Regions from separate parts of the Streptomyces sp. NPDC005899 genome, predicted to be linked through region 3. Evidence: riboswitches for the same ligand, from Rfam matches in the RefSeq annotation. Region 3 holds a riboswitch; each other region holds the start of a gene.

Region 1 (5,614 bases), on a different contig from region 3:
AGGGCGTGCTGCTGCTGGGGCGTGGGGTCGTAGTGGATGTGTTCCCGGGCCTCCCGGGTGGCGATGATCTCCGCGTCCGGCAGGACACCGGCGCCCCAGAAGTGGTCCCCGTTGGCGTGGGTCACGATCACACGGTCGATGCCCACGCCCTCGGGCAGCCGTTTCCGGCTCTCCGCGAGGAACCGGCCGGCGAGCACGGGGTCGTAGGGGGTGTCGATCCACAGCGCTCCGCGCGAGGAGACGAGGAGACCGCAGTTGGCCAGCCCCCAGCCGCGCTTCGGCGGCAGCCAGGCGTACAGGCCCCTGCCGAGGTCAACGACGTCCCCACCCGTGATCGACATGGGGCGATTATGCCGATCCCGGTGCGCTCGCGCGTTCGAACTCGGCCAAACCGTCGATCCGGTGACGTGAAATCGCCCTGGCCGTCCGGCACCGGGCGCGCCTTCGTGACCGTCCGGGGTCGCCCGATCCGTGGTCCTGTCGGGATCTACCACCGGATATCCCCCGTACCGGTCCTCGGCATGACGCCGCGCCACCCCTACCCACTCTTCATGGACAGAACCGAATCGAGCCGACTACCCACCGAGCATGGCCGAAAACCGCCCTACCTCCACACACTGATCCGCTCACTCGATGCTTGTTTATGCTCGATCAGCCCTTGTAACATGCAGAATCGATCAGGCAGGCGACTACTTCACCCAGGCCCGCCGAGGGCGGGTCCGGTACGACTCAGTACGGCACATCCCAGGTGCGGCACATCTCAGGTACAGCCCCGACCGGGCCGGGCGCCTCCCGGTGCGGCGGAGCAGCAGTGGAAGCGGAGTGTGGACATGTCTCATGTCGAGACCGAGACGGCCGGCCAGCCCGAGTGCTGGCGCCGCGCGGCCCGGGTCGCCGTCGACCGCGCCGCGGCCCTTCCCACGACGGGTGAGCGCATCGCCGTGGTCGGCTGCGGCACCTCCTACTACATGGCCCAGGCCTACGCCTCGCTCCGCGAGGAGTCCGGCCAGGGCGAGTCCGACGCGTTCGCCGCCTCGGAGTTCCCCTTCGGCCGCCGGTACGACCGGGTCGTGGCCCTGACCCGCTCGGGGACGACGACGGAGGTGCTCGACCTGCTGCTCCGGCTGCGCGGGACCACGGCCACCCTGGCGGTGACGGCCGACCCCGCCGCCCCGGTCGTGCAGGCCGCCGACGAGGTGGTCGTGCTCGACTTCGCCGACGAACGGTCGGTCGTGCAGACCCGGTTCGCCACGACGGCCCTGACCCTCTTCCGGGCCCACCTCGGGCTGCACCGCGAGGAGGCCGTGCGGGACGCGGAGACCGCGCTGGCCGAGCCGCTGCCCGAAGGACTGGCGGCGTGCACCCAGTTCAGCTTCCTGGGCCGGGGGTGGACGGTGGGGCTGGCCAACGAGGCGGCGCTCAAGATGAAGGAGGCGTCGCTGTCCTGGACGGAGTCGTATCCGGCGATGGAGTACCGCCACGGCCCCATCAGTATCGCCACGGCCGGGACGGCCACCTGGATGTTCGGCACCGCACCGCGGGGCTTGGCCGAGCAGGTGCGGGCGACCGGTGCCCGCTGGGTGGAGAGCGGCCTGGACCCGCTGGCGGATCTGGTCAGGGTGCAGCGGCTCGCGATCGCCCGGGCACTCGCCCAGGGCCTCGATCCGGACCGGCCCCGCCACCTGACCCGGTCGGTGGTCCTCGGTGGAGCGGCCGGCGCCTGACTTCACGTACGGACGCGGGTGCCGGGCGGGCGGGGCCCGGCACCCGCGTCACGCGACCGGGTCAGGCCTCGTCGAAGTGGGCGTCGAGCGCCGCGTCGAGGTCCGCGGTCCACTGCGCGAGGCTGCTCCGGGCCGCCGCCTCGACCTCCGCGTTGAACCACCGGCGGCTCGACAGGTGGACGGTGACGGTGAACCGGCGCCCGAAGCGGGCGGTCTTGACCTCGACAGCGCCGATCTCGGACCAGTCGAACTCCGCCTCCTGGTCGTCCAGCGTGAACCGGACACCGTCCCGGTCGACCCGGATGGACCCGCGCCGGTCACTGACCTCGAAGACGGGCCCTTCCGCCGCGGGCTCCGCCTCTGCGGGGTCCGCGTCGCGCCCTGCCGCAGAGCCGTCGGCGTCCTCCCGATCCGCCGGGTCGTCCGCCGCGGCCCTCTCGGTGGACTCCCGCGCCTCGTCACCGGCAGCCGCGGCGTCAGCCGGGCTCCGCGACCCGGCGGGCACGTCGGCTCCCTCGGGCGCCTTCTCCGCTTCCTCCTCCGTCCGCGCGGGGGCAGGGGCCGTCAGGCCGGGGATGTACGCCGGGTCCGTGCCCGCGGCGAACGCTGGCTTCGTGTTGGAATCTATGCGCTGCTCCACGGCGGGCAGTATGGACGACGAACCTGTACGTGACCAGTCGCCCGGGAGCCGGGGGCCCAGGACACGTACGCCCGCACCCCGTGCGGGCACTGCGGCCGACGTCCGCTCCGGGCGGCGTGCACAGCCTTCCCGTCGTCCCGCGCACGCGAAGACGGGTGGTGCGGGCCCGTCAGAACCCGCACCACCCGTCAGACGCGGTGGTCCGCTGTCACGCGGTCACTGCTCAGTAGGCACCGAACACGTTGTCGATCGAGCCGTACCGGTCGGCCGCGTAGTTGCACGCTGCCGTGATGTTGGCGACCGGGTCGTAGCTGTCCATCGACGTACCGGGCACGTGGTAGGCCTGGAACGTGGGGTCGATGACCTGGAGCAGCCCCTTGGAGGGGACTCCGTTGATCGCGTTGATGTCCCAGTTGTTGATGGCCAGCGGGTTGCCCGAGGACTCGCGCATGATGTTGCGGTGGATGCCCTCGTAGGTGCCGGGGATGCCGTGCTCGGCCATGACGGCCAGCGACTCCTTGATCCAGCCGTCGAGGTCGTTCGTGTACGCGACCGGTTCGGCGGCTACGGCCTCGGTGGCGACGGCGGCCGGCGCACCCTGCGCGGCGAGCTCCGTGGTCCGCTCGGAGCGGTCCGCGCGGTCGGTGCTCCGCTCGGCGCCGTCCGGGGAGGCGGAGGTGGCGGAATCGGCCTCGGCCGCGTTTCCGGCCTTCTTCCCGTCCTTACCCGCGGCGTCCGCCGCATTACCGGAGGACTTGGCGCCGATGGTCAGCTTCAGGCCGGGGTGAATCAGGTCCGGGTTACCGCCGACAGCCTTTCGGTTGCCGTTGTACAGCTCCTGCCAGCCACCGCTCACGGAATGGTCACGGGCGATCTTGGAAAGGGAATCACCCAAGATCACGGAATAGGTGACGGGTGCGGACTTGTGTGCGGCAATTTCCTTGCCGGACACGGAAGTCGACGTCGTCGCCTTTTCCACGGCCACCGGGTGCGCCGGTGCGGCGGACGCTCCGGTCGCGCCGATCACGGGGAGGGCGAGGGCGGCCCCACCCGTGCTCACGGCGATGATGCCGCGGGTGAGCGAACTGGCCCTGGAACGACGGTGCTTGGACTTTGCGGGCATGCTGAATTCCTCTCCGTCGCCTGCGAAGTGAGCTGTCGGGTTCGGGCTGGAGATGCCCGGCCGCATGCGAATGCGACTTCACCCCGAGCCGTTCCGGATACCGGATCGGCGCTTACCTGGGTCCCCCGCTCCTGCCGTACGAGATGTGGTCGGGTTCCCGGACGGCGGCAGGATTCGGCGTTCCATCCGGAGTGATGGTGACCGTAGGCGAGAAATGCCGAAAGGAACAAGCCCCGAATTCGTGATCACAATTCACAGGCAAGATCAATTCATGCGCATTCATGTAACCGACCCCACACGCCACTCTCAACTTCTCTGGGGCGCAAGGGAACCGGGTGGGGCGTGACAGCGTCCCGGACGCGTGGGGTGACGCTGGTCACGGCGCCCGATAAGGGCGATTTGCGCCGCGCGGCGACAGCGAGGCCCTCGACAACACCCGTATGGAAATTAAGGTATTAACTCAAGAAAGAACCTAAATCGGGCATACGACTCAGTTGCCTCAAGTGTGGGCATACCGAGGGTCGTCGCGTGGAACGCGTCTCCGTATGACCGAAAGCGTGAACCCCGACCTCTCGAAGCCACGGATCACCGTCCTGCCCGTCCAGCCCGGGGACCCGCCCTTCCGCATCGTCGAGATCGACGGCGAGGTCGTCGGCGGGGCGGCCTCGATGACGGACGTGCTGCTCGCCGCTTCGGCCGCCGGTATCACCGTCCACGACCTCGACGACCCGGCCGTCGTGCGGTGGGTGGGCGGCGGCAAGCTCACCTGGAGGCGTCATTGAGCCCGGGGCCCCGGCCGCCGGAGCCGGGGCCCCGTGAGCACGTCATGACCCGGTGGCCGGCTCGGGCCGGTGGCACGTCGGGGGTTGGCCCCGACGGTCCCGGCCCTGCCGTGGCTTCGGCTCAGCCGGCCATCGGCGCACCCGTCCAGGGGTCGAGGCCGGCTCCACGGCGGGCCCGCTGCACGGCCCGGCTGACGAACGTGTGGGGGCGCGTCCGCGCCGTGCCGTCCACGGTCACCGGTGACATGTCGAAGCCGCCGGTCAGCAGTCTGCGCAGGAACTCGGCCATCCCGAAGCGGTACAGCGCGAAAGCGGGCGCGGAGCGGTCTCCGCAGACCACCACGGGCCAGCGGTCGGGGTCCTCGTCCATCGTCAGCCAGCACAGGACGGCGGCCTCGGCGGTAGCCCCCCAGGCGAGCAGGGAACCGGGGTCGAGCAGCAGGTCCGGGCCGGCGGGATCGGCCCACACCTCGTCGGCCTCCGCCCTCCACACCTGCCGTACGGCGACGGTCCGCTCGGCCATGGCGTCGGGCGTCCGTTCCCCCTCCCCGGCGTCCACGGGCAGCGGGCGGTGGACGACGATCGCGTCGTCCACCGAGCCCTCCCCGTAGGCCCGCATGAAGGCCTTGTAGTCCGCCGGGAAGCGGGCACCCCAGCGGGCTTCGGCCACCGCCCAGTCGACCTGCTCGTCGATTCCGTACGTGGTCGGCAGCAAGGGCCCGAGGGCCTCGATGGGCCCCGGTAACGCCGGCCGCCCTCGTCCCGCGCTCCGCCCGATCCGCCGGGTCCGCGGAATCCAGCCGCTCATGCCCCGTACCCGCACCTGGCGACTCCCGCCTGTCCACGGGAGGACCCGCTCCTCCCACAGAATCCAGCGATACGCAGGTCCCATGCATCACACCGCCGCGAGGGCGGGCGGCGGGAGCACCGGCCGGGCCGCGCGCCGAGGCGGTGGGGCGGGCCACCGCGCGAACCCCCGGCCCGCGCCGTCAGGGGGCGCCGCCGGAGGCACACCGTCAGTCCATCAGGCCGGCGGCGACCGTCGCCCCCAGCTCCCAGCAGGCCTCGACGTCCGCCTTTCCCGGCTCGCCGGTGACGGTCACGACATCGGCCGCACGGCGCCATCCCAGGCCCGTGGTGATCGACTCGACGCCCCGCACGGCACCGGTGACGTCGTTTCCCCCGTGCACGTAGTAGCCGAAGGGCCGCCCGCGCGTCTCGTCCAGGCACGGGTAGTAGACCTGGTCGAAGAAGTGCTTGAGGGCACCGGACATGTAACCGAGGTTCGCCGGGGTGCCGAGCAGGATTCCGTCGGCGTCGAGTACGTCGGACGCCGTCGCCGAGA
Region 2 (5,614 bases), on a different contig from region 3:
CGAGCGGGACTTGCCCTCGAACTCGTAGACGCCGTCCTTGTAGAACTCGGACGCGGCGACGTCCAGCGCGAGCGCGACGTCGCGGCCGGGGACGTAACCGGCCTCCTTGACGGCCTCGAGGATGAGGTCGAGGGCTGCGCGGTTGGACTCGAGGTTCGGCGCGAAGCCGCCCTCGTCACCGAGACCGGTGGACAGGCCCTTGGTCTTCAGGACCTTCTTCAGCGTGTGGTAGATCTCCGCACCCCAGCGCAGGGCCTCGGAGAAGGACTCGGCGCCGATCGGCGCGATCATGAACTCCTGGATGTCCACGTTGGAGTCGGCGTGCGAGCCGCCGTTCAGGATGTTCATCATCGGAACGGGCAGCAGGTGCGCGTTCGGGCCACCGAGGTAGCGGAAGAGCGGGAGGTCGGATGCCTCGGAAGCCGCGTGGGCCACGGCGAGCGAGACGCCGAGGATGGCGTTGGCGCCGAGCGAGCCCTTGTTCTCCGTGGCGTCCAGGTCGAACATCGCCTGGTCGATGAGGCGCTGCTCGGTGGCGTCGTACCCGACGAGCTCCGGGCCGATCTGCTCGATCACGGCGAGGACGGCCTTCTCGACGCCCTTGCCGTGGTAGCGGTTGGGGTCACCGTCGCGAAGCTCGATGGCTTCGAACGCGCCGGTGGAGGCGCCGGACGGAACAGCAGCACGTCCCGTGCTGCCGTCGTCGAGGCCGACCTCGACCTCGACCGTGGGGTTGCCCCGGGAGTCGAGGATTTCCCTGGCTACGACGACGTCGATGGACGGCACGAGGCATCTCCTTCTGGGATATGACACTGGATGTGCAGGGTCACTGTGGCCTTGCGACACGAGCCTAACCGGCCCGGCCCGCTCCGTCGGCCGACCGCCCGTCCCCTGGGACGAAAAAGGACCCAAGAGCCTGCATTCCGGGCGAATCTCCAGAAATTTACTGGCCAGTAACTACAAAGGTTGAACGCTCACCGGCATCGCCGGCCCTCCGCGGACCCGTGGACGCGCCCCGGCCCGGCGCACACGGGGGGTGTGAGCGCGCCGGGCCGGGGAGCACTTCGGGTGCCGACGGGCACCCTCGTCCCGGAGGGAGGAGAGCTCCGGGACTACTTCAGGTGGAGCTGCTGACCCGGGAAGATCAGGTCGGCCTTCTGGACGATGTCGTCGTTCAGCGTGAACAGCTTGTGCCAGCCGCCCTTGACGTTCTCCGCAGCGGCGATCTTGCTGAGGGTGTCGCCGGTCTTCACCTTGTACTCGCCGTCACCCTTCGCGACCTTGCCGCCGGTCGGGGTGGTGACGGTCTTCTCGGCCTCGGGGGCCGTGCGCTTCTCGCTGCGCGTGGTGGGCTGCTCGGCCTTGCGCTCCGGCGCGGCCTGCGGGGCCGTGTCGCCGTTCTTCGCGGAGCCGGTGTCGACACCCGGGTCCACGCCGTCGTTCGTCAGACCGCCGGCTCCCGCGCAGGCCCAGGCACCCGGGCCCTGCATGGCGAGAAGCTTCTCGGCGGTGGCTATCTGCTGGCTCTTGGTGGCCAGGTCGGCCCGGGAGGCGTACTGCGTACCGCCGGCGGCCGCCCAGCTGGACGCCGAGAACTGCAGGCCGCCGTAGTAGCCGTTGCCGGTGTTGATGGACCAGTTGCCACCGGACTCGCACTGCGCGACGGCGTCCCACGTGGAGACGGAGGCGGCGGAGGCGCCCGTCGCACCCATCAGCGGGACGGCGACGGCGGCGCCGGCGACTGTGGCCAGGGTGGCGACACGGACGGCCTTGGACGAGCGGCGGTGCTTGGCCTTGCTGGAAAGCAGCATGGTTCTCCTCACCGACGCCTACGAGGTGAGCTGTCGGGTTCGGGCTGTGAGTCGCCCGGTCGCCCGCTGTGGCAGGCGACTTCACCCCAAGCCGGTCCTGACCGTCTCTCGACGGCCGGGCACGGCACTTACCTGGGTCCCCCGCTCCTGCCTACGGCGCTTTACGCGTCTGTCCCCTTCGGCCGACGGCAGGATTCGGCGTGACGGTCGAAGGTGCCCGCGGTGCGAGCGGTTACGACCGTAAACACAGGCAACCCCGACATTCAAAGATGGACATAACGGGTTATCAGCGCGAACCGCCCTCGCAAGGTCAATCGTTTCCGCAGGTCGGAGGCGATCTGAGCCGAGCGGGCGGCCGTGGTGCGCCAGTTGAAGCAAAGAGACCCATGTCTCACTTACGCATAAGTGGACATAGGCCTCTGAACTACCCCCGTTTTCGGGGTGTTTTCCCGTTTTCGATCAGTCGCCGGCGGGGGACCCCGCGCCGGTCTCCGCCCCGGTCTTCGCGCTTGCCTCCGTGTCCGCGGTGGCGGAGTCCGCCGCCTCGTGGACCCCGAGGTCGAGATCCTGGCCCGGGAGGATGAGGTCGGGGTCGGAGCCCAGCTCGTCCTTGTTGGCCTCGTAGAGAGCGGGCCAGCCGCCGGGCAGCTCCTGCGCGTCGGCGATCGCCCAGAGGTTGTCGCCCTCGCGGACGGTGTACGTGCCACCGAGGCCCGCCGCCGCGCCCTTGCGCGCCTCGGCGTCACCGCGCGAGGCGTGCCGGCCGGACTCGCGGTCGCTCTCCGCACCCGTCCCGGCGCTCGCCTCGGGAGCCGGGGTGCCGCGGTGCTTGCCGCCCGTCACATCCTCGCCCCGTGCGGCTCCGGCGTCGGCGGAGGCGTCGGGCGAGGGGGTGGCGGAGGGGGACGACGCAGGAGAGCCGGCACTGCCGGACGCCTCGGCACCCGCGGCCTTGCCGCCCTCGGCACCCTCTCCGTCCCGCTCCCCCGCGCCGGCGTCACCCTTCGCGCCCGATGCGCCCGACCTGTCCGCCTTGCCGGTCCCGTCCGATGCCGCCGGCACGGACGTGTCCGAGGGACTCGCGGAGTCCGCCGGTGCGGCGCTCGGGTCACCGCCCGGGTCGACGCCCGGCAGCGAGTCGTCCATCGCCAGACCGGAGATCACCGCACAGCTGGGCCACGCCTGCGGCCCCTTGGCGTCCAGCATCTTCTCGGCGACCGCGATCTGCTGCGAGCGGCTGGCGAGGTCGGCCCGCGCCGCGTACGCCGTGCCGCCGTAGGCCGACCAGGTGTCCTGCGAGAACTGCAGGCCGCCGTAGTAGCCGTTGCCGAGGTCGGCGCTCCACATGCCACCGCTCTCGCACTCGGCGACCCGGTCCCAGGTCGACGCCTCGGCGGCGTGCGCACCTGCCGCACCGAGCAGCGGGATGGCGATGGCCGATCCCGTCACGCCCGCGGCGACGACGATGGCGGGTGCCTGACGAGGGCGACGGTGTCTGCCGTTCGCGGAGCCCATGGGATTGCCTTCCGTGTGACTGACATGTGACGGGTGAGTCGAACGGTGAACCTAGCCGCACTCGAACGTGTGTCACAAGTCGATGCAGGGGAGATCACGTGAAAGTCACGGAGTTGACAGACTGTCACCTTCGGTGCCCTTTTGTCCGGGATCGAACTCCACGGGCAGAGTGCGCAGTCCGCGCATGATGAGCCCGCCGCGCCACCGCACGTCGTCGGCTTCCGGAGCGAGCCGCAGGTCAGGAAGTCGCCTCAGCAGGGTGGCCAGCGCCGTCCGCCCCTCCAGACGGGCCAGCGGCGCTCCCAGGCAGTAGTGGATCCCGTGGCCGTACCCGAGGTGCTGATTGTCACTCCGCGCGAGGTCCAGGACGTCCGCGTCCCGGAAGCGCTCCGGGTCGCGGTCCGCGGCCGCCAGCACCACGAGGACAGGGTCCCCGACCCCGATGTCCTGCCCTCCGAGGGTCACGGGCTCGGTCGCGTACCGCCAGGTGGCCAGCTCCACCGGACCGTCGTACCGCAGCAGTTCCTCGATGCCGGTGGCCAGCAGCCCCTCCTCGCCCGCGGCGAGGGAGCGCTGCAGCCGTCCGCGCTGCTCCGGATCGCGCAACAGGGCGTAGGTGCCGTTGCCGATCAGATTCACGGTCGTCTCGAAACCGGCGAAGAGGAGGATGAACGCCATCGCCGCGGCCTCGTTCTCGGTGAGGTGCTCACCGTGGTCGCTCGCCCGGATGAGCCCCGAGATCAGGTCGTCACCGGGATCCTCCCTCTTGCGGTGGATGAGTTCGGCGAGGTATCCGCGCATCTTCTTGACCGACCTGGCGACCCCGCCGCGCGGACCGCCACCGTGACGGATCATCATGCCCGCCCAGTCGCGGAAGTCGTCCTGGTCCTCCGGCGGCACTCCCAGCAGGTCGCAGATCGCGTAGATGGGGAGCGGGAAGGCGAAGTCGTGGATGAGGTCCGCCTTGCCCTCCTCGACGAAGGAGTCGATGAGCCTGTCGGTCAGCTCCTGCACGCGCGGGGCGAACTCGGCGACCCGGCGCGGTGTGAAGGCCTTGGAGACGAGCCGGCGCAGCCGGGTGTGGTCCGGCGGGTCGATGTTGAGCAGATGCGTCATCAGCTCCGCCTTGCGCTCCCCGGGGATGCCCGTCTTCCCCTTGGCCTTCGCCGACCCGGCGTGGTGCGCGGGGTTCTTCGAGAGCCGGGGGTCGGCGAGGGCCTGCTTGGCATCGGCGTACCGGGTCACCAGCCAGGCCTCCACCCCGCTGGGCAGCGCGGTCCGGTGTACGGGGCTGTGCTCGCGGAGCCAGGCGTAGGCGGGGTAGGGGTCGGTCGCGAACTCCCAGGTGAAGAGCTCGGGCGCGTCGCCGGGGGCGGTACGGCCGGCGGGGCACCCGGCGGGAGGGACGGAGGGGGTGCCGGCGGCCGAGCGAGGGGGAGGGCCGGCGGGGTGGTCGGCCGGGGGGCCGGAAGGGCTGCCGGCCGAAGGGCCGGCGGGATCGTCGGCGGGGTCGTCGTTCACTCCTCGACGGTATCCGCCGCCGTGCCGTGTCCCTCCGCCGCCCGGATGGCGTCCCGGTAGGTACGGGCGGCGGCCCGAAGCGCGGCCTCCGGATCGGTGCCGTCCTGCTCGGCCCGCACCGCGAGGGCGAGGAGCCGGTAGCCGATGCCGTCGCCCTCCGGGAGCGCCACGTCCAGCCCGGCCGTACGGACCCGCCCGGCCAGCTTCGCCGCGAGGGCCAGGCCGGGCTGGCCGAGCGGGACCCCGTCGGTGACCGAGTCGCGCTGCTTCTCGATCGCCTTGGTCCGCAGCCAGTGGGCGTGCACGTCCTCCGGGGTCTCGGCGGTCTCGTCACCGAAGACGTGCGGATGGCGGTGGATCAGCTTCTCCACGATCGTGCCCGCGACATCGTCGATCGCGAAGGGTTCCTCCGGGTCCTCCTGGGCGATCCGGGCGTGGAAGACGACCTGGAGCAGGACGTCTCCGAGCTCTTCCCGCAGCTCGTCCCGGTCGCCGTCCTCGATGGCCTCGACGAGCTCGTACGCCTCCTCGATGGCGTACTTCGCGAGGCCCTTGTGCGTCCTCTGCGAGGACCAGGGGCATTCCCGCCTGATCCGGTCCATGACCTGCACCAGGTCCAGGAGCCGCGCGCCCGGCAGGTCGTAGGAGCCGGGCAGGAGCTCCAGGTCCGGCATGTGCACCCGGCCGGAACCGCCGAGGCGGGCCAGCCCGTCGGTCAGCGGCTGGTTGCCCTCGCCACCCACCAGCACCACGACGGTCCGCCCGCC
Region 3 (5,614 bases):
CGGAGCACCCTCGCTGGGATGGCTGGACGTCAAGACGTCCGGTGGCGTGGAGGTGCCGCGGATCGAGTCGGCCGTCGACGAGGAACTGGCCAGGTTCGCCGAGGAGGGCCCCACTCCGGAGGAGATGGAGCGGGCGCAGGCCCAGTTGGAGCGCGAGTGGCTCGACCGGCTCGGTACGGTCGCGGGCCGCGCCGACGAACTGTGCCGCTACGCGGTCCTGTTCGGTGACCCGCAGCTCGCCCTGACCGCCGTGGGGCGCGTCCTCGACGTGACCGCCGACGAGGTACGGGAGGCCGCCCGGGCGCACCTGCGGCCCGACAACCGGGCGGTCCTGGTGTACGAGCCGCTCGAACCGTCCGACGAGGCCGGCGAGCCCGGCGAAGCGTCCGGGGCGGCCACCCCGGACGCCGCCGACGCGCACGAAGGGGCCGACAAGTGACCGACGCCGCCGTGACTGGAGTAGCGATGGAGTTCCACCCGCAGCCGACCGCCGGCGAGGCCAGGCCCTGGGCCTTCCCCGCGCCGGAGCGTGGCGCCCTGCCCAACGGGCTGACCGTGCTGCGCTGCCACCGCCCCGGCCAGCAGGTCGTCGCCGTGGAGATCTTCCTGGACGCGCCGCTGGACGCCGAGCCGGAGGGCCTGGACGGCGTCGCCACGATCATGGCGCGAGCGCTGTCCGAGGGCACGGACAAGCACTCCGCGGAGGAGTTCGCCGCCGAGCTGGAGCGCTGCGGCGCCACCCTGGACGCGCACGCCGACCACCCCGGCCTCCGTGTGTCCCTGGAGGTCCCGGTGTCCCGGCTGGCCAAGGCCCTCGGGCTGGTCGCCGAAGCGCTGCGCGCCCCGGCCTTCGCCGAGAGCGAGATCGAGCGCCTCGTCGGCAACCGGCTCGACGAGATCCCGCACGAGCAGGCCAATCCGGCCAGGCGCGCCGCCAAACAGCTCTCCAAGGCGCTCTTCCCGGCCACGGCCCGGATGTCCCGTCCGCGCCAGGGCACCGAGGAGACGGTGCGCCGGATCGACGCCGCCGCCGTGCGCGCCTTCTTCGACGCGCACGTCCGCCCCTCCACGGCGACGGCCGTCGTCGTCGGCGACCTCACCGGTGTGGACCTGGACGCGCTGCTGGCCGAGACGGTCGGCGACTGGTCGGGCGACGCGGGCCGGGCGCGTCCGGTACCGCCGATCACCGCGGACGACACCGGGCGGGTCGTCATCGTGGACCGGCCCGGCGCCGTACAGACGCAGCTGCTGATCGGCCGGATCGGTGCGGACCGGCACGACAGCGTGTGGCCGGCCCAGGTGCTCGGCACGTACTGCCTCGGCGGCACCCTCACCTCGCGGCTGGACCGGGTGCTGCGCGAGGAGAAGGGCTACACCTACGGGGTCCGGGCCTTCGCGCAGGTGCTGCGTTCGACGGCGCCCGGCTCGTCCTCCGGGGCGACCGGGGCCGCGATGCTCGCCATCAGCGGTTCCGTGGACACGGAGTCCACCGGTCCGGCGCTCCAGGACCTGTGGACGGTCCTGCGGACCCTGGCGGCCGAGGGACTCACCGACGCCGAGCGGGAGACCGCCGTGCAGAACCTCGTCGGGGTGGCCCCGCTGAAGTACGAGACGGCCGCCTCCGTCGCGGGGACCCTCGCCGACCAGGTGGAGCAGCACCTGCCGGACGACTACCAGGCCCGGCTGTACGCGCGCCTGGCCGAGACCGGCACCGTGGAGGCGACCGCCGCGGTGGTCAACGCCTTCCCGGTGGACCGTCTGGTCACCGTCCTCGTCGGGGACGCCGCGCAGATCGCGGATCCCGTCAGGGCGCTGGGCATCGGTGAGGTGTCGGTCGTCAGCGGCTGACCCCTCCGGGCTGACGGGACGGCAGAAAGGGGGCGGGCCCCGGCGAGAGGTGCTCGCCGGGGGCCGCCCCCTTCTGTCCGTTCCTTCCACCCGCTCCCTTTTGTCCGTCTTGAAGGCGTCCGGTGCTGTATGCCCTGTGGGATGTGTGACACGAGGCCGTGTCCGTTTGGTGATCGACAGGGGTCCGGCCTAGCGTCGATCCGGCTGTCCGTCGGACATCTGCCGCGTCCGCGGCGCCGGGCAGCCATCGCCGAGTCCCCGTCAGGCGCGAGCCTGGGGAGCCGGGGACCCACGCAGTCCCTGGGGTGAATCGGATGCCCGTGTCTCACGAGAGGTGCGGGGACCCGTAGGAGACCTTCCTGCTCCGAACCCGTCAGCTAACCCGGTAGGCGAGAAGGAAGGAAAGGATCAGCCCCTCAATGCCGTTCACCCGTGCCACCGGGAAGCACCGTGCCCCGAGCCGCCTGTCGCGCCACAGTGCCCGGGCCGCCGGCATCGCTGCCCTGGCCACCGCCGGCGTCATGGGCGCCACGGCGTCCCCCGCCCTCGCCGCGGAGGCCGAGGCGCCCTCCGTCAGCGACACCGGGCTCACCCAGGCCACTGCCATCGGCACCACCCTCGCCGGCCGGATCGCCGCCCAGGCCGAGGCCCAGCGGCACCAGGCCGACGTCGCGGCGAAGGCCAGGGCGGAGGCCGAGGCGAAGCGCAGGGCCGAGGCCCGCGCCGCGGAGGCGCGTGAGGCGAAGGCGCGGGCCGCCCGCGCCGAGGAGCGTGCCAGGCTCAACGCCTTCCGTCTCCCGGTCGCAGGCTCCTCCGTGACCACCGGCTACCGGTCCGGTGGCGCGCTCTGGTCCTCCGGGAGCCACTCCGGTGTGGACTTCCGCGCGGCCTCCGGCAGCTCCGTCGTCGCGGTCGGCGCCGGTACGGTCGTCGAGGCGGGCTGGGGCGGTGCGTACGGCAACAACATCGTGCTCCGGATGACGGACGGCACGTACACCCAGTACGGCCACCTCTCCTCGATCGGCGTCTCCGTCGGGCAGAGCGTCACCTCGGGCCAGCAGATCGGCCTGTCCGGCTCGACCGGCAACTCCACCGGTCCGCACCTGCACTTCGAGGCGCGGACGACGCCGGAGTACGGCTCGGACATGGACCCCGTCGCCTACCTCCGTGCGCACGGCGTCATGCTCTGACGGCTCCGGCAGCCCTGACGGGTCCGGCATCGCCCGGCACCGCGTCCGCCCTCCAGGCCCCGGCATCCCGCCGGGGCCTTCGGCGTGCCCGGCCGGCGGAGTGGGTCTCGGCCGGCGGCCGAGTCGTACGGCGGGCAGCGAATACAAATGAATTCCGGCTCTCCGTCGGAAATCGCGATGGATTGCAATAGAGTCACAGAACAGGCGTCGGTCGGCCGCGTTCCGCGGGGATCAAGACGGAGGTTCGGACATGCGCATTCCCGCGCATTCGGTATGCACGGCGGTCCGTGACGACATCGTCTCAGGTGTCTTCGAGCGCGGCAGCCGCCTGACCGAAGAGGTGCTCGCGCGCCGCTACGGCGTCTCCCGCGTCCCGGTGCGGGAGGCGCTGCGGACGCTGGAGTCCGAGGGGTTCGTCGTCACCCGCCGGCATGCCGGAGCCTGCGTGGCCGAGCCGACGGAGCAGGAGGCCGCCGACCTGCTGGAGATCCGGATGCTCCTGGAGCCGCTGGGCGCCGCCCGGGCGGCGCAGCGCCGGACCGAGGCGCACCTCAAGGTGCTCCGCGGCCTGGTCAGGCTCGGTCAGGAGCGGGTGCGGCGGGGCGAGGGGGAGGATCTGCGCTCGCTGGGCGGCTGGTTCCACGAGACGCTGGCGCAGGCGTCCGGGAGCCCCGCCCTGATCGCGCTGCTCACCCAGCTCCGGCACAAGATCGCCTGGATGTACACGGTGGAGCGGCCGGTCCGCCCGGCCGACTCGTGGGCCGAGCACGGCGCCATCGTGGACGCCGTGGCCCGCGGTGACGTGGAGAGGGCGAGGCTGCTCGCGGCCCGGCACGCGGAGCAGGCCACCGCCGCGCACCGGTTGCGCCGCACGGACCGGGCGGCGCGCGGGGCGGGAGCGGCGAGGGTGAGTACTTCGCAACATGCCGTAAACACCGCAGGCGTGCGCCATTAACAAAGGCGCCGTATACAAAGAAGGTAATGCGCGCAGGGCTTTCTTTTCGCTGCCCGATCGCGCTATTCATGCCTTTCGGTACCTGCGTTCCCCTTGGGGAATTCGGGAGTGCTTCCGGGAACGGCGGAGCCGCGGCTCCCCGAAGGGGTGCCGCGGCTCGGGCGCTCGATGCGGTCCCGGTGGGAACCGGCCGGTTCAGACGGTCTCGGGAAGCTCCTCGAGACCCTCGGCGACCAGCTTCGCCAGGCGGTCCAGGGCGGCCTCGGCGTTGTCGGCCTCGGAAGCCAGCACGATCTCCTCGCCGCCCTGGGCGCCCAGGCCGAGCACCGCGAGCATGGAGGCCGCGTTGACCGGGTTGCCGTCGGCCTTGGCGATCGTCACAGGAACGCCGGAAGCCGTGGCGGCACGGACGAAGATGGAAGCGGGGCGGGCGTGCAGGCCCTCGGTCCAACCGACGTTGACGCGGCGCTCAGCCATGGTTCTGCCCTTCACGTATCAATGGGTTGTCTAGACCAGTGTCTCATGCGGCGCATGCTGCCGTGCCCGGCTACGGCGCGTCGCCCACCGCCGGGCGACATCACCCAGCGTGCCCCGCCCCCGGACCCGCCGCGACCGGTGTGCCGGGTCGTAGGCTCTGTCCATGGAGCCGACCCCGGAGCAGAGTCCGCACTACGCGTACCCCGACCACTGGGAGGCCGACGTGGTGCTCCGGGACGGTGGCACGGCGCGCATCCGGCCCATCACCACGGACGACGCCGAGCGGCTGGTCAGCTTCTACGAACAGGTCTCCGCCGAGTCGAAGTACTACCGCTTCTTCGCTCCGTACCCGCGCCTCTCGGCCAGGGACGTGCACCGCTTCACCCATCACGACTACGTCGACCGGGTCGGCCTGGCGGTCACGATCGGCGGCGAGTTCATCGCCACCGTCCGCTACGACCGGATCGACGACCTGGGGAGACCCGCCTCCGCCCCCGCCGACGAGGCCGAGGTCGCCTTCCTCGTCCAGGACGCGCACCAGGGCCGCGGCGTGGCGTCGGCGCTCCTGGAGCACATCGCCGCCGTCGCCCGGGAGCGGGGCATCCGCCGCTTCGCCGCGGAGGTACTGCCCGCCAACAACAAGATGATCAAAGTGTTCCGGGACGCCGGCTACACCCAGCAGCGCAGCTTCGAGGACGGAGCGGTCCACCTCACCCTCGACCTGGAACCCACCGCCGAGTCCCTCGCCGTCCAGCTGGGCCGTGAACAGCGGGCCGAGGCGCGGTCGGTGCAGCGCCTGCTGGCCCCCGGATCCGTCGCGGTCGTAGGCGCAGGCCGGGCGCCCGGCGGCGTCGGCCGCGCGGTGCTGCGCAACCTGCTCGGCTCGGGCTTCACCGGACGCGTGTACGCCGTGAACCGGTCCTTCGCCCCCGGGCAGGACCTGGTCGACGGTGTGCCCGCACACCGCTCGGTGGGGGAGATCGGCGAGCGGGTCGACCTCGCGATCCTCGCGGTACCCGCCGACCGGGTGCCCGAGGCCGTCGCCGACTGCGGCGAACACGGGGTGCGGGGGCTCGTCGTGATCTCCGCCGGCTACGCCGAGCGCGGCGCCGAAGGGCGGGACAGGCAGCGAGAACTCGTGCGC
Region 4 (5,614 bases), on a different contig from region 3:
CTTCGAGCGTCCCGCGCTGCACCTGCGGGGGCCACACCTGGTCGGGGTCGGCCGGCACCTCGATGCCCAGGACCTGGGCGGCACGCAGTGCGACCCGGGTGTGTCCCTCGGCCGAGAGGTGCAGCCGGTCGGTGTCCCAGGCACGCCTGTCCTGGACGGACCGCAGGGACCACAGGTCCAGGACCGGGCAGTCGTAGCGGTCGGCGATGGAGCGGACGTGGGCGGTGTACGTGGCGATCTTGCCGCGCAGGTGCCGCAGCACCGGGATGCCACGGGTGTCGAAGCCGGTGGTGACCATCACGGTGCCGACCGCCCGCGTGAGGTCCGCGACCGCGCGCTCGAAGCGTTCGGCCACGTCGTCCGGGTCGGAGCCCGGCCGGATGATGTCGTTGCCGCCCGCGCAGAAGCTGACCAGGTCGGGGGCCAGTTCCTTGGCGCGCGGCACCTGCTCCGCGACTATCTGGTCGAGGAGGCGCCCGCGTACGGCGAGATTGGCGTATCGGAAATGCCCGTGCGGGTCGTCCACCGGTCCGGCCGCCGCGTCGGGTACCGGGAGCTGGTCCGCGAGGAGGACGGCGAAACGGTCCGCCCAGCCGACCAGTCTCCCGTCGGGGCCGGGGTCTCCGACGCCCTCGGTGAAGCTGTCGCCAATCGCTGCGTACGACCCGATGATGCCTCGTTGTGTGTTTCTCGAATCGTCTGCCACAAGGGAATATCCTGCACCCTCGAATGTGACCTACGCGACCGTAATACGGGGTTGACGGGTGGTGAGATAGACCACCCGGTCAGATTTTGGTAAAGCCGGAATAAGAAGAGGGGCGGTGCGCCGCCGCGCACCGCCCCTCTTCCCTGCCGTTCTGCCGGACCACTGCCCGACACGGCCGCCACGCCTCGCGGCTGCGTCAGATGGAGACGCCGTGCGAGCGCAGGTAGGCGATCGGGTCGACGTCCGAGCCGTAGCCCGGGCCGGTGCGGACCTCGAAGTGGAGGTGCGGGCCGGTGGAGTTGCCGGTGGAACCGGAGAGGCCGATCTGCTGGCCGCCGGTGACGGTCTGGCCGGCCGAGACCTCGAGCGAGGACAGGTGGGCGTACTGGGAGTACATGCCGTCGCTGTGCTGGATGACGATCTCGTTGCCGTACGCACCGCTCCAGCCGGCCGAGACCACGGTGCCGGGGCCGATGGACCGGACGCTCGTGCCGGAGGCCGCCTGGAAGTCGGAGCCGGTGTGGTAACCGCTGGACCAGCTGGAACCGGCGGCGTGGTACTGGGTGGTGACGCCGGCGCCCGCCACCGGGGTGGTGTAGCCGGAGCCGTTGCTCTCGTCCGTCGCCGCGGAGGCGGCGGTGGCGTCGGCGGTCTTCTCCGCCGGGGCGGCGGCCTTGGGCGCCGCGGCCTTCGGGGCGGGCTCGGACGGAGCCGGCTTCGCGGGCGCGGCCTTCTCGGCGGGGGCCGACGCCTTGGCGCCGAGGATCAGCTTCATGCCCGGGAGGATCAGGCTCGGGTTGTCGCCGACGACCTCGCGGTTGTCCTTGTACAGCTTCTGCCAGCCGCCCTCGACCTTCTGCTCGGCCGCGATCTTCGACAGGTAGTCACCGGAGACCACGGAGTAGGTCGTGGGGGCGCTCTGCTTCTTCGCCACCGACGCGGTCGGGGCGGCCTGGGCCGCCGCGGCTGCCGGCTTGACGGCCGGGGCGGCCTGCTCCGCCGCGTTGGCGCCCGTGGCGCCGATCAGCGGAAGGGCGAGGACGGCGCCGCCGGCCCCCGCGGCGATGACGCCACGCGAGATCGGCCCGGTCTTCGTACGGCGGTGCTTACCCTTTGCGGGCATGGTGCTTTCCTCTCCGGCGCCTGCGAGGTGAGCTGTCGGGTGCGGACTGGAGATGCCCGGCCGCGGTGGACGCGACTTGACCCCGAGCCGTCCCGGATCCCTCCGGTCGGCGGCTTACCTGGTTCCCCCGCTCCTGCCACACGTGAGTCGGTGCGGATTCCGGGCGGCGGCAGGATTAGGCGTTCCGTCCGGATTGACGGTGACCGTAAGCGAGTCGGGACGTGGGGAACAAGCCGTCTCCCGCCGACCGGAATGAGCGCTTCATTTCCGCTTCCGAATTCCGGTCACACTCCGTGGATTACCGATCTTGGCTTTCCGCGCGGCATCGGGAATACCCGTCCGCAGTTCCGCCACACACCGTCACGGATATGATCCCGGTCACCTGGGGCCACCCATCTCCCGCATAAGAACGGCATGTTCTACTAAAAGCACCAATACGGACATGTCGCACGCGGCCTTCAGACGCTCCGGACCGGGAGGCCGTGCGCGGGCCGAGGTCACCAAGTTGCTGGATGCACCCATGTCGTATCGTCGCGAGCGTGCCCTTCGCCGGCGAGCGGCGCCGGCGCCAGACACTTCAGGAGTCCTTGTGACGCAGCTGCCAGAGGTTCCGCCGACGGACATCGAACTCACGGGTGTCCGCAACTTCCGCGACGTGGGCGGTCTGCCGACCGTCGACGGCCGGAGGGTGCGCCTCGGGCGCCTCTACCGCAGCGGTCACCTGGCACACGCCACCGAGGCGGACGCCGCGTTCCTCGCCGGCCTCGGCCTGCACACGGTGTTCGACTTCCGCAACGCCGCCGACCGCAAGCTCGACGGAGACGATGTGGAGTTGCCGGGCGTCCGGAATGTCAGCATTCCGCTCTCCGACCCGGCCGACGGCGCCGAGTTCTGGCGCCTGGTGCGGGACGGGGACATCCAGCAGCTGCGCTCGATCCTCGCCGACGGCAAGGGCACGGCGCGCATGATCGCCTCGTACCGGGCCATCATCACGGACCGCACCGCCGAGCACAGCCGCGTGCTGCACGCACTGGCACGGGACAGCGTGCCAGCGCTCATGCACTGCGCCGCCGGCAAGGACCGGGCCGGGCTGTCGATCGCCGTCTCGCTGCTGGCCGTCGGTGTGGAGGAGGAAGCCATCGAGGCGGACTACCTCAAGTCCAACGACGCGCACCGCCGCTACCGCATCAAGCGCAGCGACACCTCGTCCGTGGGGATGTCGCAGGAGGTGCTGGAGCTTCTGAATCCGCTGTTCGGCGCGCACCCGGAGTACCTCGCCGCCGCCTTCACCACGATCCGGGAGACCTGGGGCAGCACGGACCGCTACCTCCAGGAGGGCCTGAAGCTGTCCGCGGAGACCCGCGAGAGGCTGCGTGAACGGCTCCTCGAGGACGCGTAGGGAACACATCGCTCCCCCGGTCCGCACCGCGCACCCTGTCGGCGCCGAGCCCCGATCCGCCCGTCGTCCGCCTGTGCTCGCGCTCAGGCGGCGGCCGGTCGGGGCCGGCCCGGTCAGCCCTTGCCCGCCACGGTGAACAGGAGGAAGAGGAACGCGGCGACGACGTGCCCGGCCACCAGGTAGGCGAACAGCCGGATGATGACGCCCCGGGGCATCTTGCGCTCCTGGGTGTCCTGCCCCTGCGGCCGGCGCGGCGTCAGTGGGTCGTAGTGCTCCGAGTCGGACATGGGGTTCCTTCCTTGCGGCCACGTGGCCGGGGGCTTCCGGGCGGGGCCCGTCGGAGGTCAGAAGCGCTGGGGTCCGCCGCCCAGGCACAGTTCGGCGGTGGGGCTCTGCAGCAGCGTGTGGACGAAGAGGAGCTGGGCACCCCCGCGGGCGAGTGCCGCGATCCGGTGCGGCGTGAGCGAGTCGAAGTGCGCGCTGTCGCCGGGCCCGAGGTCGTGCACGGTCTCGCCGAGCACGACCCTCAGCCGGCCGTCCAGGGCGTACAGCCACTCCTCGCCGGGATGGACGCGGACCAGGTCGCCCTGGGTGCCGTACGGCACGTGGACCCGCAGCGCCTGCATGGCGCGGCCGGAGCCGCCCGCCTGGCGGTACAGCCAGCCGTCGGCCTCGGCGCCCGCTCCCCCGAGCGGTCCGCCCCGGACGATCGCGTCACGTTCGGGCGGCATCTCACCGAGCAGCTCGGAGACCGTCGTACCGTAGATTCTGGCGAGGCCGAGCAGCATGGGCAGCGAAGGCTGGCGGTTGCCGGTCTCCAGCCGGGACAGGTGGGCCGGGGAGAGCCCGGCCCGCCGGGCGGCGCCCTCCAGGGTGAGGCCCCGGTTGCGGCGCAGGTCACGCAGGCGGGGCGCGATACCCGGCAGCTCTGTGTGCGGTCCTGCCTCTGGAGGGTTCATGCCTCCATTGAGCCAGCGTCTTTCCTCACAGGCAACTTTCTTACCTACGAGGCAAAACGCGGCGCCGGAGCCACGGACCGCACCGGACCCACCACCGGACCGGCACCCACCACCGCCCGCCACCGCCCACCGGCTCAGGACGGGGGCACGGGCCGGCGCACTCCGAGGGACCAGGACCACTCAGCGGTGGCGCGGAGCGGGCGCGGGGGCCCGTCAGCCACTGACCGCCTGCTTCACCAACGTCCGCCCGAAGTCCCACATCAGTCCGCCACCGTTGTGCGCGTCGTCCATGACGGCCGTGAAGGCGGTGACGAAGCGGTCCACCTCGGGTTCCCCGATGACCAGCGGCGGGATCAGTTTGATCACCTCCAGGTGGTCCCCGGAGACCTGGGTGAGGATCCGGTGCTTCTGCAGCAGCGGCACGACGACCATCTGGGCGAAGAGTCCCTTGCGGGCCGCCTGCAGCATCGTCCAGCGGCTGCGGAGTTTCAGCGACGACGGCCGGCCGAACTCGATGCCGATCATCAGGCCGCGCCCCCGCACCTCGTGCAGCAGCTCGTAGCGGCCGACGAGCGCGGCGAGCCGCTCGCGCAGGAGGTCACCGGTGCGGCGGGCGTTCGCGACGGTTCCCTCGTCGTCCATCACCGCCAGGACGGCGAGGCCGGCGGCCATGGCCTGGGCGTTGGAGCCGAAGCTTGCCGAGTGGACGAGGACGCGGTCCATGGAGGAGTAGACGCGCTTGAAGATCCAGTCCTTGCCGAGGGTCGCCCCGACCGGCACGTATCCACCGGAGAGCGCCTTGGCCACGCAGAGCAGATCGGGTTCGACGCCCTCCTCGTGCTGGTAGGCGTAGAAGTCACCGGTCCTGCCGAGCCCCGTCTGCACCTCGTCCGCGATGAGCAACGCCCTGTGCCGGTGCAGCAGGTCCTGCGCGGCCCGCAGGAAGCCGGGGGGCGAGGCGTGGACGCCCTTGCCCTGGATCGGCTCGACGACGAGCGCCGCCACGTCCCCGCGCTTCAGCTCGCGCCGCAGGGCGTCGAGGTCGCCGAGCCGGATCGCCGTGTCGGGCAGCAGCGGCGCGAAGCCGTCGCGGAACCCCGCCTCGCCGTTGACCGAGAGGGATCCCGTCGTCAGCCCGTGGAAGGCGTGGGCGCAGTAGAGGATCCTGGGCTTCCCCGTGGCGTACCGGGCGAACTTCAGCGCGGTCTCGACCGCCTCCGTGCCGCTGTTGCCGAAGAACACCCGGTCCAGGTGCGGGCTGTGCTCCAGCAGCTTCTCCGCCAGCAGCCCGGGCAGGGGCTGGCAGTCGAAGCGGGTGAGGTCGGCGAGCCGGGCGTCGAGGACGTCGTGGAGCGCCTTGCGCACGACGGGATGGTGCCTGCCGAGCCCCATCACCCCGAAGCCGGCGAGCATGTCGAGGTAGTCGT

The links. A riboswitch is a leader RNA that binds a small molecule or an ion and turns the genes downstream of it on or off. The one in region 3 is predicted to bind cyclic di-AMP.
Positions count from the first base shown of each region.
Region 1: it holds a riboswitch for cyclic di-AMP, as region 3 does, so the genes downstream of both, ABZ371_RS22065 (transglycosylase SLT domain-containing protein) here and ABZ371_RS14410 (M23 family metallopeptidase) in region 3, are expected to answer to the same signal.
Region 2: it holds a riboswitch for cyclic di-AMP, as region 3 does, so the genes downstream of both, ABZ371_RS05630 (transglycosylase family protein) here and ABZ371_RS14410 (M23 family metallopeptidase) in region 3, are expected to answer to the same signal.
Region 4: it holds a riboswitch for cyclic di-AMP, as region 3 does, so the genes downstream of both, ABZ371_RS22905 (LysM peptidoglycan-binding domain-containing M23 family metallopeptidase) here and ABZ371_RS14410 (M23 family metallopeptidase) in region 3, are expected to answer to the same signal.

Region 1 is NZ_JBEXWB010000219.1:2,200-7,813, reverse strand. Features, by position in the region: gene ABZ371_RS22080 (MBL fold metallo-hydrolase) at 1-341, opposite strand, end outside; gene ABZ371_RS22075 (SIS domain-containing protein) at 831-1,724, shown strand; gene ABZ371_RS22070 (hypothetical protein) at 1,786-2,364, opposite strand; gene ABZ371_RS22065 (transglycosylase SLT domain-containing protein) at 2,588-3,487, opposite strand; cyclic di-AMP (ydaO/yuaA leader) riboswitch at 3,492-3,677, opposite strand; gene ABZ371_RS22060 (hypothetical protein) at 4,033-4,269, shown strand; gene ABZ371_RS22055 (SMI1/KNR4 family protein) at 4,391-4,984, opposite strand; gene ABZ371_RS22050 (NAD(P)H-dependent oxidoreductase) at 5,286-5,614, opposite strand, start outside.
Region 2 is NZ_JBEXWB010000024.1:22,329-27,942, forward strand. Features, by position in the region: gene eno (phosphopyruvate hydratase) at 1-786, opposite strand, end outside; gene ABZ371_RS05630 (transglycosylase family protein) at 1,113-1,811, opposite strand; cyclic di-AMP (ydaO/yuaA leader) riboswitch at 1,812-1,980, opposite strand; gene ABZ371_RS05635 (transglycosylase family protein) at 2,271-3,326, opposite strand; gene ABZ371_RS05640 (cytochrome P450) at 3,432-4,847, opposite strand; gene ABZ371_RS05645 (nucleoside triphosphate pyrophosphohydrolase) at 4,844-5,614, opposite strand, start outside.
Region 3 is NZ_JBEXWB010000100.1:11,421-17,034, forward strand. Features, by position in the region: gene ABZ371_RS14400 (pitrilysin family protein) at 1-439, shown strand, start outside; gene ABZ371_RS14405 (pitrilysin family protein) at 466-1,848, shown strand; cyclic di-AMP (ydaO/yuaA leader) riboswitch at 2,087-2,254, shown strand; gene ABZ371_RS14410 (M23 family metallopeptidase) at 2,268-3,038, shown strand; gene ABZ371_RS14415 (GntR family transcriptional regulator) at 3,289-3,993, shown strand; gene ABZ371_RS14420 (HPr family phosphocarrier protein) at 4,189-4,470, opposite strand; partial or broken gene ABZ371_RS14425 (GNAT family N-acetyltransferase) at 4,634-5,614, shown strand, end outside.
Region 4 is NZ_JBEXWB010000235.1:248-5,861, forward strand. Features, by position in the region: gene ABZ371_RS22900 (SGNH/GDSL hydrolase family protein) at 1-706, opposite strand, end outside; gene ABZ371_RS22905 (LysM peptidoglycan-binding domain-containing M23 family metallopeptidase) at 903-1,829, opposite strand; cyclic di-AMP (ydaO/yuaA leader) riboswitch at 1,832-1,992, opposite strand; gene ABZ371_RS22910 (tyrosine-protein phosphatase) at 2,419-3,228, shown strand; gene ABZ371_RS22915 (DUF6126 family protein) at 3,342-3,515, opposite strand; gene ABZ371_RS22920 (XRE family transcriptional regulator) at 3,573-4,187, opposite strand; gene ABZ371_RS22925 (aspartate aminotransferase family protein) at 4,401-5,614, opposite strand, start outside.